Linked DNA regions of Egicoccus sp. AB-alg2. The protein of the gene in region 2 binds, or shares a complex with, the protein of the main gene of each other region. Links are inferred from orthologs where the notes say so. Each region holds a gene or a part of one and is shown on either strand. Other genes may lie near its edges.

Evidence for each region. The genes of interacting proteins can lie anywhere in the genome.
Region 1: the proteins of mfd (region 2) and uvrA are in contact, whole or in part, in a crystal structure (PDB 4DFC), measured with the Escherichia coli proteins. The link is inferred for Egicoccus sp. AB-alg2 from one-to-one orthologs.

The regions. Positions count from the first base shown.
Region 1 is NZ_JBGUAX010000001.1:287,721-293,549, forward strand. Bases 2,320-5,829 are described here. They hold uvrA (excinuclease ABC subunit UvrA), read right to left. Parts: upstream 5,478-5,829; coding sequence 2,520-5,477; downstream 2,320-2,519. Other genes in these bases: ACERM0_RS01380 (GNAT family N-acetyltransferase), read right to left, coding at 2,320-2,454; ACERM0_RS01390 (2-hydroxyacid dehydrogenase), read left to right, coding at 5,709-5,829. In the rest of the region: ACERM0_RS01375 (mechanosensitive ion channel family protein), read left to right, coding at 137-1,327; more of ACERM0_RS01380, read right to left, coding at 1,333-2,319. UniProt on the Escherichia coli protein: The UvrABC repair system catalyzes the recognition and processing of DNA lesions. UvrA is an ATPase and a DNA-binding protein. A damage recognition complex composed of 2 UvrA and 2 UvrB subunits scans DNA for abnormalities.
Region 2 is NZ_JBGUAX010000009.1:75,880-84,599, reverse strand. Bases 1,552-5,633 are described here. They hold mfd (transcription-repair coupling factor), read left to right. Parts: upstream 1,552-1,914; coding sequence 1,915-5,433; downstream 5,434-5,633. Other genes in these bases: ACERM0_RS18080 (MFS transporter), read right to left, coding at 5,463-5,633. In the rest of the region: ACERM0_RS18100 (DUF4191 domain-containing protein), read left to right, coding at 1-377; ACERM0_RS18095 (hypothetical protein), read right to left, coding at 374-712; ACERM0_RS18090 (hypothetical protein), read right to left, coding at 693-1,535; more of ACERM0_RS18080, read right to left, coding at 5,634-6,761; ACERM0_RS18075 (exodeoxyribonuclease III), read left to right, coding at 6,964-7,755; rpsN (30S ribosomal protein S14), read right to left, coding at 7,779-8,084; ACERM0_RS18065 (hypothetical protein), read right to left, coding at 8,097-8,372; ACERM0_RS18060 (FAD-dependent oxidoreductase), read right to left, coding at 8,369-8,720. UniProt on the Escherichia coli protein: Couples transcription and DNA repair by recognizing RNA polymerase (RNAP) stalled at DNA lesions. Mediates ATP-dependent release of RNAP and its truncated transcript from the DNA, and recruitment of nucleotide excision repair machinery to the damaged site.

The DNA of each region.
Region 1 (5,829 bases), on a different replicon or contig from region 2:
GACGGGACGGACGGCCGCGGACGGCGCGCCGCATCGGGCCTTCGAGGGTAGCCCTGACCGGATGCCGCCCCCGTCAGGTTCGCCGCGCCGCGCCCGGCTCCTAGGCTCCTCGTGCACGCCCCCGCTAGGAGGACCGGTGCTGGTCGCGCAGACGGCCGCTGAGCTCGCCGAGGTGTGTGGTGTCGGCGAGGACGCGGAGATCGACTTCACCTGCGAGGTGCTGTACCGCCTGACGGGCAACGACCTCGTGGCCCGCGGCGGCGGGCTGGTCACGACCGCGCTGCGGGTGCTGCTGATCCTCGTGGTCGCCTTCGTGGCGACCAAGCTGCTGCGTACGGCGATCAGCCGCTTCGCCAGCACGATGGAACGGCGCATCCAGGCCCGGATCGAGCGGGGCGAGCAGCGCGGCACGCTCGACGTCGCGCGCTACCGCATGCGCCGGTTCCAGCGGCTGCACGCCATCACCGGGGTCATGCGCGGCGTCGCCGGCGTCGTGGTGTGGGTCATCGCCGTGTTCGCCGTGCTGTCGGCGCTGCAGATCAACCTCCAGCCGATCCTCGCCGGGGCCGGACTGGCCGGCATCGTGATCGGCTTCGGCGCGCAGCAGCTGGTGCGTGACGTCCTGGCCGGCATCGCGATGCTGATCGAGGACCAGTACGGCGTCGGCGACTGGATCGAGATCGACGGCCGGATCGGCCAGGTCGAGCGGGTCGGTCTGCGTGCCACCTCGATCCGCGACCTGGACGGAATCGTCTGGCACACGCTCAACGGCCACGTCCAGCAGGTCGGCAACCTCTCCCAGGAGTGGAGCCGGTCGCTGCTCGACGTCCCGCTCGCGCTCGACAGCGACGTGCCGGCGGCCAAGGCGATCATCCACAAGGTCGCGTCCGACCTCGCGGCGGACGCGGTCTGGGGCGACGACATCATCGGCCCGCCGGAGATCTGGGGCGTGCAGGACTTCGGCCCCGCAGGGCTCTCCATCCGGCTGGTCATCCCGACCAAGCCGATGGCGAACTGGGACATCAACCGCCAGCTTCGCGAGCGGCTCCACCGCGCCTTCGCGCAGGCCAACATCCGCATGCAGGGACAGCTGGTCGAGGTCGGCGGCATGGCCACCGGCTACCCGCTCTTCACCCGCATGCAGGAGGCCGACGGCGACCGTCAGTCACGACCCCGCCGCCGTGGTCTGGTCCCGCCCGACGTCGGGCCGCTGGACGCGCCCCCGCAGGTCGCCGCGGCCGAGCCCACCGCCGACACCGGCGAGCACGCCCGCGACCAGACCACGGAGTTGCGCCTGGAACGCGGGCGCGAGCCACGGCCCGACTGACCGGATCACCGGCGTGATGGCCCGGTCACCGGCGGGCGACCGGGTCCGTCGCCGACGCGAGCGTCGCGGCGGTAGTGGACGACCCGCAGGCCGGGGACCGGCTCGGTCTCGCCGGTGACCACGAAGCCCAGCGACTCGTACAACCGCCTCGCCGGCAGGTTCGCCGCCCCGGTCGCGACCTCGGCCCGGCGGTGCGGCACGACGGCGAGCACGAAGCCGACCAGGCGCCGCCCGAGCCCCTGGCGGGCACGGTCGGGACGCACGGCGAGCCGGTCGATGTCCAGCACCGTGTCGCGGACGCGGTAGCCGAGGGCCGCCACGGGCCCGGTCGCGTCCTCGATGCCCAGCACCACCAGGTCGGCGGCGATCAGCTCGGCGACCGTCTCGTGCAGGGGCGGGATGGCGCTCGACCCGACCAGCGCCGCCTCCTGGGCGTACGCCAGCCGCTGCAGGTCGACCAGCCGTGCCGCCACCTCGGGTGCGTCGTGGCGCAGCCGGCGGACCTGCGGCCGCGTGGCAGGGGCCGGCGTCCCCGAGTCGGTGGGCCGGCCCAGCGGGCCGAGCCACGGATGGCCGGCGGGCAGGTGCCGGGCCAGCCAGCCGCGCCGGCGGACGTCCAGGGCCGGCAGCACCGCGGCGAAGTCCGCTTCGTCCTTCGGGCGCGGCGTCCGGGCCTTCATCAGCAGCTGCAGCTCCGGGGCGAGCACCGGGATGCCGCCCACGTCGACCACCGCCTCGGTGAGGGACCGTCGCACGGCCGGGTCGCGCCGGGACACCCAGGACGGCCCGTCGGCCTCGTTCACGTGCAGCTGGAACCGCCACGACGCGCTACCGGGGCGTCGGGCCCACACGTCGTGGACACCGACGGGCAGCCACTCCCCCGGCGCCCACGGTCGCAGCGTGCCGGGCGGGTCCGCCGCCCACAGCTCCCAGCCGCGCAGGTAGCGCTGCACGGCCGCCTGGTCGCGGCGCAGCACCCCGACGTCGAGGTCGTCGTGGCGGCGCGTGCGTCGCCCGACGACCAGGTCCAGCGCCCAGCCGCCCGCGATCCACCAGGGGAAGGACGCACCGGCGAACACCGCCGCCGCCTGCGTGGGCGACAGCGGCTGCCAGTCGTCGAGGTCCATGCCGCCTCCCGCTCCGTCGCGCAGCGGGGCAGCCTAGGACGGGCGTGACCCTCGTCGACGCGTGGTCAACCCGGCAGCAGGTCGCGCAGGAACTTGCCCGTGTAGCTGGCCGGCGCGGCGGCGACCTCCTCGGGCGTGCCCGCCACGACGATCGTGCCGCCGCCGTTCCCGCCCTCGGGCCCGAGGTCCAGGAGGTGGTCGGCGGTCTTGATCACGTCGAGGTTGTGCTCGATCACGATGACCGTGTTGCCCTTGTCGACGAGGCGGTGCAGCACGTCGAGCAGGCGGCGGATGTCCTCGAAGTGCAGGCCGGTGGTCGGCTCGTCGAGGATGTAGACGGTCTGGCCGTTGTAGCGCTTGCGCAGTTCCGTCGCGAGCTTGACCCGCTGGGCCTCGCCGCCCGACAGCGTGGTGGCGGGCTGGCCGAGCCGCACGTAGCCGAGCCCCACGTCGTGCAGCGTCTGCATGTAGCCGGCGATGCCCGGGATGTTGGCGAAGAACGCCAGTGCCTCGTCGACCGACAGCTCGAGCACTTCGGCGATCGTCTTGCCCTTGTAGTGCACCTCGAGGGTCTCGCGGTTGTAGCGCCGGCCCTTGCAGACCTCGCAGGGCACGTAGACGTCGGGCAGGAAGTGCATCTCGATCTTGAGCGTGCCGTCGCCGCGGCAGGCCTCGCAGCGGCCACCCTTGACGTTGAACGAGAACCGGCCCGGCTGGTAGCCGCGGACCTTGGCCTCCGGGGTCGAGGCGAACAGCTGCCGGATGCGGTCGAACACGCCGGTGTAGGTCGCGGGGTTTGACCGGGGAGTCCGGCCGATCGGCGACTGGTCGACCACGACCGCCTTGTCCACGTGCTCGAGACCCGTGACCCGCCGGTGCTTGCCCGGCAGGGCGCGGGAGCCGTACACGTGGCGCATCAGCACGCGGGACAGGATCTCGTTTACCAGCGTGGACTTGCCGGACCCGGACACGCCGGTCACGCAGGTGAAGGCCCCCAGCGGGAACGCGGCCGACACGTCGCGCAGGTTGTGCTCGACGGCGCCCTCGATGGTGATGGCCTTGCCGTTGCCGCGGCGACGCTCGTCCGGCACGGCGATCTTGCGCTCGCCCGCCAGGTAGGCGCCGGTCAGCGACTTGCGGGTCAGGCGCTTGAGGCCCTCCACCGACCCGGAGTGCACGATCTCGCCGCCGTGCTCACCGGCGCCGGGGCCGATGTCGACGACGTGGTCCGCCGCGTCGATGGTGGCCTCGTCGTGCTCGACGACGATCAGGGTGTTGCCGAGGTCGCGCAGCCGGATCAGCGTCTCGATCAGCCGCTCGTTGTCGCGCTGGTGCAGCCCGATCGAGGGCTCGTCCAGCACGTACAGCACCCCGACCAGGCCGGCGCCGATCTGGGTGGCCAGCCGGATCCGTTGGGCCTCGCCGCCGGACAGCGAGCCCGCGGGCCGGTCGAGGGTGAGGTACTCCAGACCGACGTCGAGCAGGAACTGCAGCCGCGCGCGGATCTCCTTGATGACCCGGGCACCGATCAGCGTCTCGCGCTCGCTGAGCTGCAGCCCCTGGATGAAGGCGTCGGCCTCCGCGACCGAGGCGGCGGTCAGCTCGGCGATGGAGCGGCCACCGACGGTCACGGCCAGGATCAGTGGCTTGAGGCGCTTGCCGTCACACGCCGGGCACGGCACTTCGCGCATGTACTGCTCGACCTGCTGGCGCACGTGGTCGGAGTCGGTCTCCGCGTGGCGGCGCAGCAGCGAGGGGATGACACCCTCGACCTGGGCCTTGTAGGACCGCCGGCGGCCGTAGCGGTTGGTGTAGCTGACGTGGACGCGCCCGTCGACACCGTTGAGGACGGCGTCCTTCACCTCGGCGGCGAGGTCCTGCCAGGGCGTGGACGGCTCCCCGCCGGCGTGCCGGACGGTCGCGCGCAGCAGCTGCTGGTAGTAGTTGGACTGTGCGCCGGTCCCCCACGGCAGCACGACGCCCTCGTCGACCGACAGCGTCGGGTCGCCGATGACCAGCTCCGGGTCGACGGTCAGCTGCGTGCCGAGACCCGAGCAGGATTCGCACGCCCCGTAGGGCGAGTTGAACGAGAAGTTGCGCGGGGCGAGCTGCTCGAAGCTCAGACCGCAGTGGGCGCAGGCGAGGTGCTCGGAGAACACCAGCGTCTCCGCCCGCGGCTCGGGCAGGCCACGCTCACGGGCCTCCTCGAGGGTGTCGCGGGTCGGCAGCACCTCGATCATGGCGATGCCGTCCGCCAACTGCAGGGCGGTCTCGATCGAGTCGGCGAGGCGGCGGCGCAGGTCGGACTTCTGCACCAGCCGGTCGACCACGACCTCGATGGAGTGCTTCTTGTTCTTCTCCAGCCGCGGCACCTCGTCGATGGGGTGGACCTCGCCGTCGACACGGACCCGGGCGTACCCGTCGGTCGACAGCTGCTGGAACAGCGCGGCGTACTCGCCCTTGCGGCCGCGCACGACCGGAGCGAGCACCTGGAAGCGCGTGCCGGCGGGCAGCTCGTGGACCTGGTCCACGATCTGCTCGGCGGTCTGCCGCGCGATCGGGCGGCCGCAGTTCGGGCAGTGGGGTTGGCCGATCCGGGCGTACAGGAGCCGCAGGTAGTCGTAGATCTCCGTGATCGTGCCGACCGTCGACCGCGGGTTGCGCGAGGTCGACTTCTGGTCGATCGAGATCGCCGGCGAGAGGCCCTCGATGAAGTCGACGTCCGGCTTGTCCATCTGCCCGAGGAACTGCCGGGCGTAGGCGGACAGCGACTCCACGTAGCGGCGCTGGCCCTCGGCGTAGATGGTGTCGAAGGCGAGGCTGGACTTGCCGGAGCCGGACAGACCCGTGAACACCACCAGCGCGTCGCGCGGGATCTCGAGGTCGACGTCCTTGAGATTGTGCTCGCGAGCACCGCGGACCACGATCTTGTCGTGCGCGTCACGGCGGCGAGTGGCCACGGGCGACCCCCTGCGGCAGGACGGGTGGGACGGCGGGTGCGCCGGCCACGCGGAAGGATGCATTCGGGCGGACGTGCCCGGCGCCACGGGAACCCGTCGAGCAGGACCCGGACGCCGGTGAGGGTACTGACCACCGACCGTACCGCTACGGGCACCCTGAGTCGAACATTCGTTCGGCCGGCGTCGGGGGTGGCGGAGGCCGTTCCCGACCCTCGGTCCTGCTCCCTGACCGGCGACGATCCCTAGGCTGCGAGGCGAACCGCCTCGCCGCATCCCGCTCGACGGAGGCCCGCCGTGCGCATCGCCGTCTTCAGTGCCCGCTCCTACGACCGTCGCTTCCTCGAGGAGGCCAACGAGCGGCACGGCCACGACCTGCACTTCCTCGAGGCCCGCTTGGACGACACGACGGCGGCGC
Region 2 (8,720 bases):
AGTGGTTCGTGACCCCCGCCGTGGCCGTGAACGCCAAGCAGGACCTGGTGCACCGCGTCGTCGGTCGCTGCGGCATCGTGCTGGTCGCCGAGGGCTCGTCGCGTCAGCGCGTCAAGGGCCTGCTCGCCAAGGAACGCAAGCGCCTGCAGCGCGTCGCCGGTGACGCGCCGCTGCACACGCTGGTGGTCGGCGACGGGCGGGACGACACGGTCGCGCTCAACAAGCTGCAGTTCACCATGAACAAGTTGCCGCGCGAGTTGAAGAAGACCGAGGTGCCCAAGCTCGAACGCCGGCTCAAGCCGCTCGACAAGGCACCGCCGATCCCGCAGGGCATCGATCCGAACATGGCGCGCCGCCCACGCCCGAAGCCGCGCTAGGGCTCGGGCGGCGACCCGGTCGCCCACTGCCACACCGTGCCGCGGTGCAGCGCGGCGTGGATCCGGTCGCGCAGCATGTTGGCCTCGTCTGCCGTGAGTGTGCGGTCCAGGTCGCGCAGGACCACACGGACCAGGACGTTGACCTGCCCGTCCCGCGCACCGAGTCGTTCGCGTGCCACCTGCGGCAGTCGCGCGACCGGCGTGCTGGCCAGGACCTGCACCTGCTCGACTGCGGCGGCGTCGGCCCCCAGCAGGTCGCGGACGTGGTCACCGAGGAGTTCGGGGTCCGGTTCGGCGTCCATCGCCAGCGACAGGTCACGGCGCACGGGCGGCATCGACGACACCGGGACGTAGGGCGACAGGTCCAGCATCTGCCTCGCGATCCGCGGGTCGGTGGCACGCAGCAGTCGGATGTCGTCGAGGCCCTTGGCCAGCATTCACCAGCCGATCCAGCCCGAGGCCCATCGCCAGCCCCGACACGGTCGACGGGTCCAGGCCGGCGCGGCGCAGGACCTCCGGGTGCGTGCGGCCGCACTCGCCCACCTCGACCCAGCTGCCGTCGTCGGCGGCGGCGTCGATCTGGCGGCCGTCCGTCGTGTAGGGGTGGACCCGCGGCTCGGTCCGCCAGCGGCGTCCAGGCAGTACCGCGTCGATCACCGTGGTGATCTGTGCCTCGAGGTCTTCCACGGTCAGGGGCGGTCCGTCGCGGCGCACCCGCCAGAGGTCCAGTTGATGCGGTTCGCCCACGTGCTGGCGATCCACCACGTCACGGCGGTAGGCGAGTCCCGGCACGCTCAACAGCAGGTCGGTCTCGCCGGCATGGAGATCCCCGGCGGCGAGCCGCTCGTGCAGCAGCGGCATCGCCGCCGACGTGTGGGCCCGCAGCATCAGGTCGGCGGTGAGATAGCGGCTGTAGCGGGCGTCGCGAGCCGCGGCGTCCGGGGGATAGCCCAGCCGGTCGTAGTTGTCGGCGACCGCCACCACCGGGTTGGGTCGGTGGCGGTGGACGGGCACGGCCGCGGCGTTCGCCAGCGCCGCCTCGATGCGGTCGACGGCTTCCTGCAGCGCGTGCGCGCCGGCGGTCGGGTCGGTCAGGTCACGTAGGGTCAGCAGCCGGCGGACGGTCGCCGCCGGCAACGTCGTGGTCGACGTGGTCATGGCAGAGCGCTCCTCGTGTCGTCGCGTGTGCGCCTCGTCGGGCGCGGTGGTGTCGCGACGCCCCCCGGTGGATCGGGGGAGCGAGGTGCGCGTCAGCGCGAGCGGCGCTCGACCCCCCGGACGACCGGGGGGCACGGAAAGCGTCGACGCTGCGAAGCGGCCATGCGCACACGGTAACGGTTCGCTCGGGTCGTGGTCGAGCGGCACACTGTCGAGGCACGTGCCGCGCGGACGCCTTCGCGCGGGCGCGTCGCCAATCGCACACGCCACCATCATGCGCCGAGCCGGCCGACGCACCCCGTCGGCGTCCGGGTCGGCCTTTGCGGCGTCCGTCCCCGGTGGCACGCCGCCACCGCCACCGCTCCAGCCGAGGTCGACCGTGAGCGCACCAGCCAGTATCGACGACGTCCTGGATCCCGGCATCGCCGTCGGCCCGCTCGCCGCGGCGCTGCGTCCGGGCCGTGCCGAGTGGCCGGAGGAGCTCGAGGCCGAGGACGAGTTGGTCTGCGTGCCGTCGGTGCGCCCGTACGTGCTGAGCCTGCTCGCCGAGCGGGCGGCGCCCCTGCTGGTCCTCACGCCGCGCACCTCCGACGCCGAAGCGGTCGCCGACGGCATCGCGGCCTATCTCGGCGAGGACCGCGTCGCGGTCTTCCCCGCCTGGGAGACGCTGCCCCACGAGCGGCTGTCGCCGCAGCCGCGCACCGTCGGGAGGCGCCTCGCGGTGCTCGACCGGCTCTGCCACCCCGACGCGCACGAGCGCCCGTTGCAGGTCGTGGTCGCGCCGGTGCGGGCCGCCGTGCAGCCGATGGATCCGGCCCTGACCGCACAACGGCCGATCGAACTGACTTCGAGGTGGGACGGCTTCGACCGGCTGGTCGAGGGCCTGGCCGCCCTCGGCTACAGCCGGACGACGCAGGTCGAGGCGCGCGGCGAGTTCGCCGTGCGCGGCGGCATCGTGGACGTGTTCCCCACCGGTGGCGACCACGCCGTGCGCGTGGAGTTCTGGGGCGACGACGTCGAATCGCTGCGTGAGTTCTCGGTCGGCGACCAGCGTTCCACCGACGCGGTGGAGCGCGTGGTCATCGACCCGGCCCGGGAGCTGGTGCTCGACGACGCCCTGCGCGAGACGGCCCGCGCCCGTGTCGCGGACTGGCCCGAGTTGACCGAGTCGCTCGACCGGCTCGCCGACGGGCAGACCTTCGAGGGCGCCGAGGCGCTGGTGCTGCTGCTGCGCGACGAACCGGCGTTGCTGAGCGACTTCCTGCCCGACACGGCGGGGCTCGCGCTGCTCGACCCGCTGCTGCTGCAGGAGCGTGCCACGAAGCTGCGCGAGGAGGCCGAGGTCCTGGCGGAGACCGCGTGGCAGACGGCCGCGTTCGCCGGGCAGGACGGTGCCGCGCTCGACACGGTGGCCGGCGCGGAGGTCCCGCTGCAGGGCACCAACTTCGCCACCCCCGACCAGCTGCTGGCGCGCAGCCCGCAGCGGATCTGGCGGCTGACTCCGTTCGGTGCCGCCGGGGGGACGCGGCTGCCCGGCGCGCCGTGGGACTCCTTCCGCGGCGACGTCGTCACGCTCGCGGAGCGGGCCAACGGGCTGCTACGCGAGGGCAAGCGCGTCGTCGTCGCCGTCGACGCCGACGGGCCGGCGCGCCGGATCGCCGACGTGCTGGGCGAGCAGGGCGTGCCCTCCGCGATCGTGGGCGCGCTCCCCCCCGAGCCGCAGGGCCGCCGCGTCGAGGTGACCGTCAGCCGCCTGCGGACGGGCTTCCGGTCGGACGAGCTCGCGTTGGCCGTGCTCGGCACCTGGGACGTCTTCGGTCCCCGGCGACGACGGGCCAACCGGCGTCTGGGCACCCGCACCAGCGCCGCGGACGCCGTGCTGCAGCTGCGCGAGGGCGACCCGGTCGTGCACCGCACCCACGGCGTCGGCCGCTACCGCGGCATGGTGACACGTGAGTTCCCGGCCCCGGGCGGCAAGGTCGCCAAGCGCGACTACGTGCTGCTGGAGTACGCCGACGGCGACACGCTGTACGTGCCCTCCGACCAGGTCGACGCGGTCACCCGCTACCAGGGCGGCGAGACCCCCTCCGTCATGTCGCTGGGCGGGGCGCAGTGGGAGCGGGCCAAGAACCGGGTCCGCAAGGCCGTCCGCGACATCGCCGCCGACCTCATCCGCCTCTACGCCGCCCGGATGCACTCGCCGGGGACGGCGTTCTCGACCGACGGGGCCATGCAGGCCGAGCTCGAGGACGCGTTCGCGCACGTGGAGACGCCCGACCAGCTCACCACCATCGAGGAGATCAAACGCGACATGGAGACGCCGGTCCCGATGGACCGGTTGCTGGCCGGCGACGTCGGTTTCGGCAAGACCGAGGTGGCCGTGCGGGCCGCCGGCAAGGCGGTGTTCGACGGCAAGCAGGTCGCCGTGTTGGTGCCCACGACGATCCTGGCCCAGCAGCACTTCGAGACCTTCCGCGAACGCTTCTCCGGCTTCCCCGTCGAGGTCGAGTCGCTCAGCCGTTTCACCACCCCGAAGGACCGCAAGCGCATCCTCGACGGGCTGGCAGCCGGGACCGTCGACATCGTCGTGGGCACCCACGCCCTGTTGGGCAAGACCGTGCGGTGGCGGGAGCTCGGGCTGGTCGTCGCCGACGAGGAACAGCGCTTCGGCGTCGCGCAGAAGGAGCGGCTGAAGCAGCTGCGGACCTCGGTCGACGTGCTGTCGATGTCGGCGACCCCGATCCCGCGCACGCTGGAGATGGCCGTGTCCGGCCTGCGCGACCTGTCCGTGATCGAGACGCCGCCCGAGGACCGCCAGCCGGTCATGACGGTCGTCAGCGAGTACGACGAGGCCCAGATCGCCCTCGCGATTCGCCGCGAGCTGTTGCGCGACGGGCAGGTCTTCTACGTCCACAACCAGGTCGACTCGATCCATCGGGTGGCCGCCGGGATCCAGGAGATGGTCCCCGACGCCAGGGTCGAGGTCGCCCACGGGCAGATGGACGAGCGCCAGCTCGAGCGCGTCATGGTGCGCTTCTGGGAACGCGAGTTCGACGTGCTGGTGTGCACGACGATCATCGAGTCCGGCCTGGACGTGCCCAACGCGAACACGCTGATCATCGAGCGCGCCGACCTGCTGGGCCTCTCGCAGCTGCACCAGCTGCGCGGGCGTGTCGGGCGCTCGTCCGAGCGTGGCTACGCCTACTTCCTCTACCCGGAGGGGGCGTCGATCACCGAGCCCGCCTACGAGCGGCTGAAGACGATCGCCGAGCACACCCGCCTCGGCTCGGGGCTGGCGATCGCGATGCGCGACCTGGAGATCCGCGGGGCCGGCAACGTCGTCGGTGCGGAACAGTCGGGCCAGGTCGCCGCGGTGGGCTTCGAGATGTACTCGCAGCTGCTCAAGGAGGAGGTGGCCGACCTCTCCGGCGAGCCGATCGAGGAGGAGGTCGAGATCAAGGTCGAGCTGCCGCTCGACGCCCACCTGCCGCACGACTACGTCGAGGACGAACGTCAGCGCCTGGAGCTGTACAAGCGCATCTCCGCCATCCGCGACGCCGGCGGCGTCCGCGACGTCAAGGCCGAGCTCGCCGACCGGTTCGGCCCGCTGCCCGAACCGGCCGAGCGGCTGCTCACCCTGGCGGCCCTCAAGGCGGCCCTGCGACGCTGGAAGATCCAGGAGGTGACGCTGACGCCGGCCGGGCGGCTGCGGGTGGCGCCGATGGACCTGACCGAGTCGCAGCTGGTCCGTCTCGAGCGGCTGCACCGCGGGTACCGGTACCAGCGCGAGCAGCTCACCCTGCAGCTGCCGGTGCCCTCGCCGCGGCCCGACGACCTGGTCGCCTGGGTCGCCGCGACCCTGCGCGACCTGATCGCCCCACCCAAGCCGCGTCGCTGACCGCGGGCCCGCCGGCGGCGGGGGCGGCGTCAGTCGGCCGGCGCGCCGTCCGAGGGGGTCGGTGCGAGGTCCTGGTCGAGTTCGTGACCGCGCGTCTCCGGCAGGCCGGCGAACAGCGCCGCTACCACCGCCACGAGGATGCCGATCGCGATCGAGGCGTTGGCGAACCCGCCCGTCAGGTCGGCCAGGACCCCGAACGACAGCAGCCCCAGGACGGCGCCCAGCACCCCCGCCATGGTCATCCAGCCGGCGACGGTCGCGCGGAACGTGGTGGGGGCGATCTCCGCGGCCAGCGCTCCGGCCGCCGGGGCGAACCCGCTGCTGAAGGCGATCGCCAGCAGGTAGCCGACGGCCAGCGCGGGCACCTCGCCGGCGTAGGCCACGGCGATCGACACCCCGGTCGCCGCCATCATCAGCCCGCCGGTGAGGCGGCGCCCGAGCCGATCCGCCCCGGCCCGTCCGAGCAGGATGCCGACCAGCCCGGCCGGTCCCGCACCGAGCACCAGCACGGAGATGAACAGCGGCGAGGCGCCGAGCACGCCCTCGCCGTAGACGAAGAGGTAGGTGAAGCCGGGGCCGGTGGCGATCGCGATCCCGCCGGTGACGACGGCCAGCAGCGTCACCGGTTTCGCCAGCGACCGCGGCACGTGGCCCGGTAGCCCCTGCGCATGGGTGGCTCGTGCGGCGATCCGCGGCTCGCGCACCTTACGGGCCAGCAGCGGCAGCAACAGCAGCGGGAGGAGCGCGAACGCGGTGACGACGCGGAACGACGGATCGCCGGGCAGCGCCCCCCGGGCGACCGACACCACGCCGGCGCCCAGCCCGTAGGCCGCCGTCACCAGCGCGATGGCCGCGGAGCGGTCGCGGGAGGTCGCCTCCTCCGCGGCCACGACGCCCGCCAGCGCGTTCACGGTCGACAGCGCCGGGCGCGCCAGGGCGACCAGGGCCACGTACCACCAGAAGCCGGGCGACAGGGCGGCGGTGGAAGTGAGGAACAGCCCCAGGGCCGCCAGTGTCAACAGCAGGTTGCGGCGCCCGAAGCGGTCCGCGAGCGCCGCGATCGGCAGGCTCGCCAGCGACGACACCCGCACCAACGCCAGCGCGACACCGAGGGTGGTTGCCGGCAGGCCGATCTGCGCGGCCACCTCGTCGCCGGCGCCGACCTCGCCGAAGTGGGCAGCGACGTCGCCGATGACCGCCGTGACGCTGAACTGGGCCAGGCCCGCCCCGATCGACAACGCGGAGACGGTCAGGACCGGCGCGGTCAGCCACACGGGCCGGGTGCGCGCGGTCCCGGCACCCGTGTCGGGCGAGGCGTCGCGGGCCACGGTGGTCCTGGGGTCGAAGGGCCGCGAACCTATCCGCACCGCGCGTCGCGGCCGGCCCACGAACGACCGTCGGCCGCCTCGGACGGTCGGCCGGGTGGGTGGGGGCTACCGTGCGGCCCGCCGGGGTGATGCACCCCCGCAGGCGGCGTCACGAAGCGCCACGACCCCCGGCACGTCGACGATCGACGGCAAGAGGCCACACGTGCGGCTGGTGACCTGGAACGTCAACTCGCTCAACGCCCGCATGCCGCGGGTGTTCGAACTGCTGGACCAGCACGATCCGGACGTCGTGTGCCTGCAGGAGACCAAGACCGCCGCCGAGGCCTTCCCGCACCTGGAGTTCGGGATGGCCGGCTACCACGCGGTGGAGCACTCCGCCGGACGGTGGAACGGCGTGGCACTGCTGGTGCGTGAGGACCTCGAGGTGGACCGGGTCGTCCGCGGACTCGACGGCGAACCGGACGTCCAGGAGGCCCGCTGGGTCGAGGCCCGTGTCGGCGGCGTGCAGGTCGTCAGCACCTACGTCGTGAACGGCCGGACGCCGGACCATCCCATGTTCGCGGCCAAGCTCGCGTTCCTGGACGCTGCCCGGGACCGGACGCGCCAGCTCGTGGCCGCCGGGCCGACCGTGATCGCCGGTGACCTCAACGTCGCCCGCGACGACCGTGACGTGTGGGACCCGGCCGTCTTCCGCGGCTCCACGCACGTCACGCCGGAGGAGCGCGCCCACTTCGAGGCGATCCTGGCGGTCGGACTGGTCGACGCCTACCGGGAGGTCGAACCCGACGGGACCGGCTTCACCTGGTGGGACTACCGGATGGGCGCCTTCCACCGGGGGATGGGCATGCGGCTGGACTACGCGCTCGTCAGCCACCACCTCGGGATCCGCAACGTGGTCGTCGACCGCAACTTCCGCAAGAACAACCGCGCCGGCGACAAGCCGTCGGACCACGCGCCGCTGCTGGTCGATCTGGACCGCGCCCCCGACCGCTAGGTCGCGAGCTTCCGGGTCCGCGGTCACCAGCTGGCCTTGCGGATGCCGGGGAGCTCGCCATCGAGGGCCTTCTGGCGGAACGTGATGCGGTCGAGCTCGAACCGGGTCAGCACCCCGCGGGGCCGGCCGCCGATCGCCGAACGGCTGCGGACACGGGTGGGACTGGCGTCGCGCGGCAGCCTCTGCAGCGCCTGCGCGGCCGCCTGCCTGGCTTCGTGTCCGGCATCGGGATCGCGGAGCACCGCCTTGAGTGCGGCGCGCCGGTCGGCGTACCGGGCGACGGTCCGCTTGCGCTGCTCGTTCTTGGCGATCTTGCTCTTCTTCGCCACTGTTGGTTCCTGTCAGTCGTGTCGGTCGTCGCTCGTCGTGGTCTCGTCCAGCGCTGCCGTCTGCACCCCCAGCCCGAGGTCGCGCAGCAGCGCCGCCGCGTCCCCGCCGGCCTCGTCGAGTTCCTCGGCCAGCATCTGCACGGTCGTGGCGACGGCGTCGAGGAAACCGCCCGGGTTCCGGCGCAGGCCGTCCTGCGCGACGCCCATCGCCGTCCCGGTGTCCCCGTGCAGGCTGGCGGTGGCGAAGGCCAGGGCGTCGAGCAGGGCGCGCATTCCCGGGTCGCTCATCGACGCGTGCCCGGCGCCGATGCCGGCCGCGCGACGGGCCGACGTCCGGGGCACGCGCCGGCACCGGCCCGGATGCGGTCGTCGAGGTCGGGATCGGTCCCGCGCAGCGAGGCGACCAGGCGCAGTGCCGCGCGGCGGTGGCCGACCAGGTTGCCGGCGGTGGGTCCCAGTCGCAGCCCGGTGGCGAACCCGGTGAGATGTACGTTCGTGCCGGGCCAGCGCAGGTCGGGCGGCAGGTCGGGCAGGCCACCGGCCAGCGGCACGGGACAGCGCGTCAGCAGCTCCCGGCACAGGGCGTCCGCGGCGACGTCGACGCTGCCGCCCGTCGCCGACCAGATGCGGTCGGCC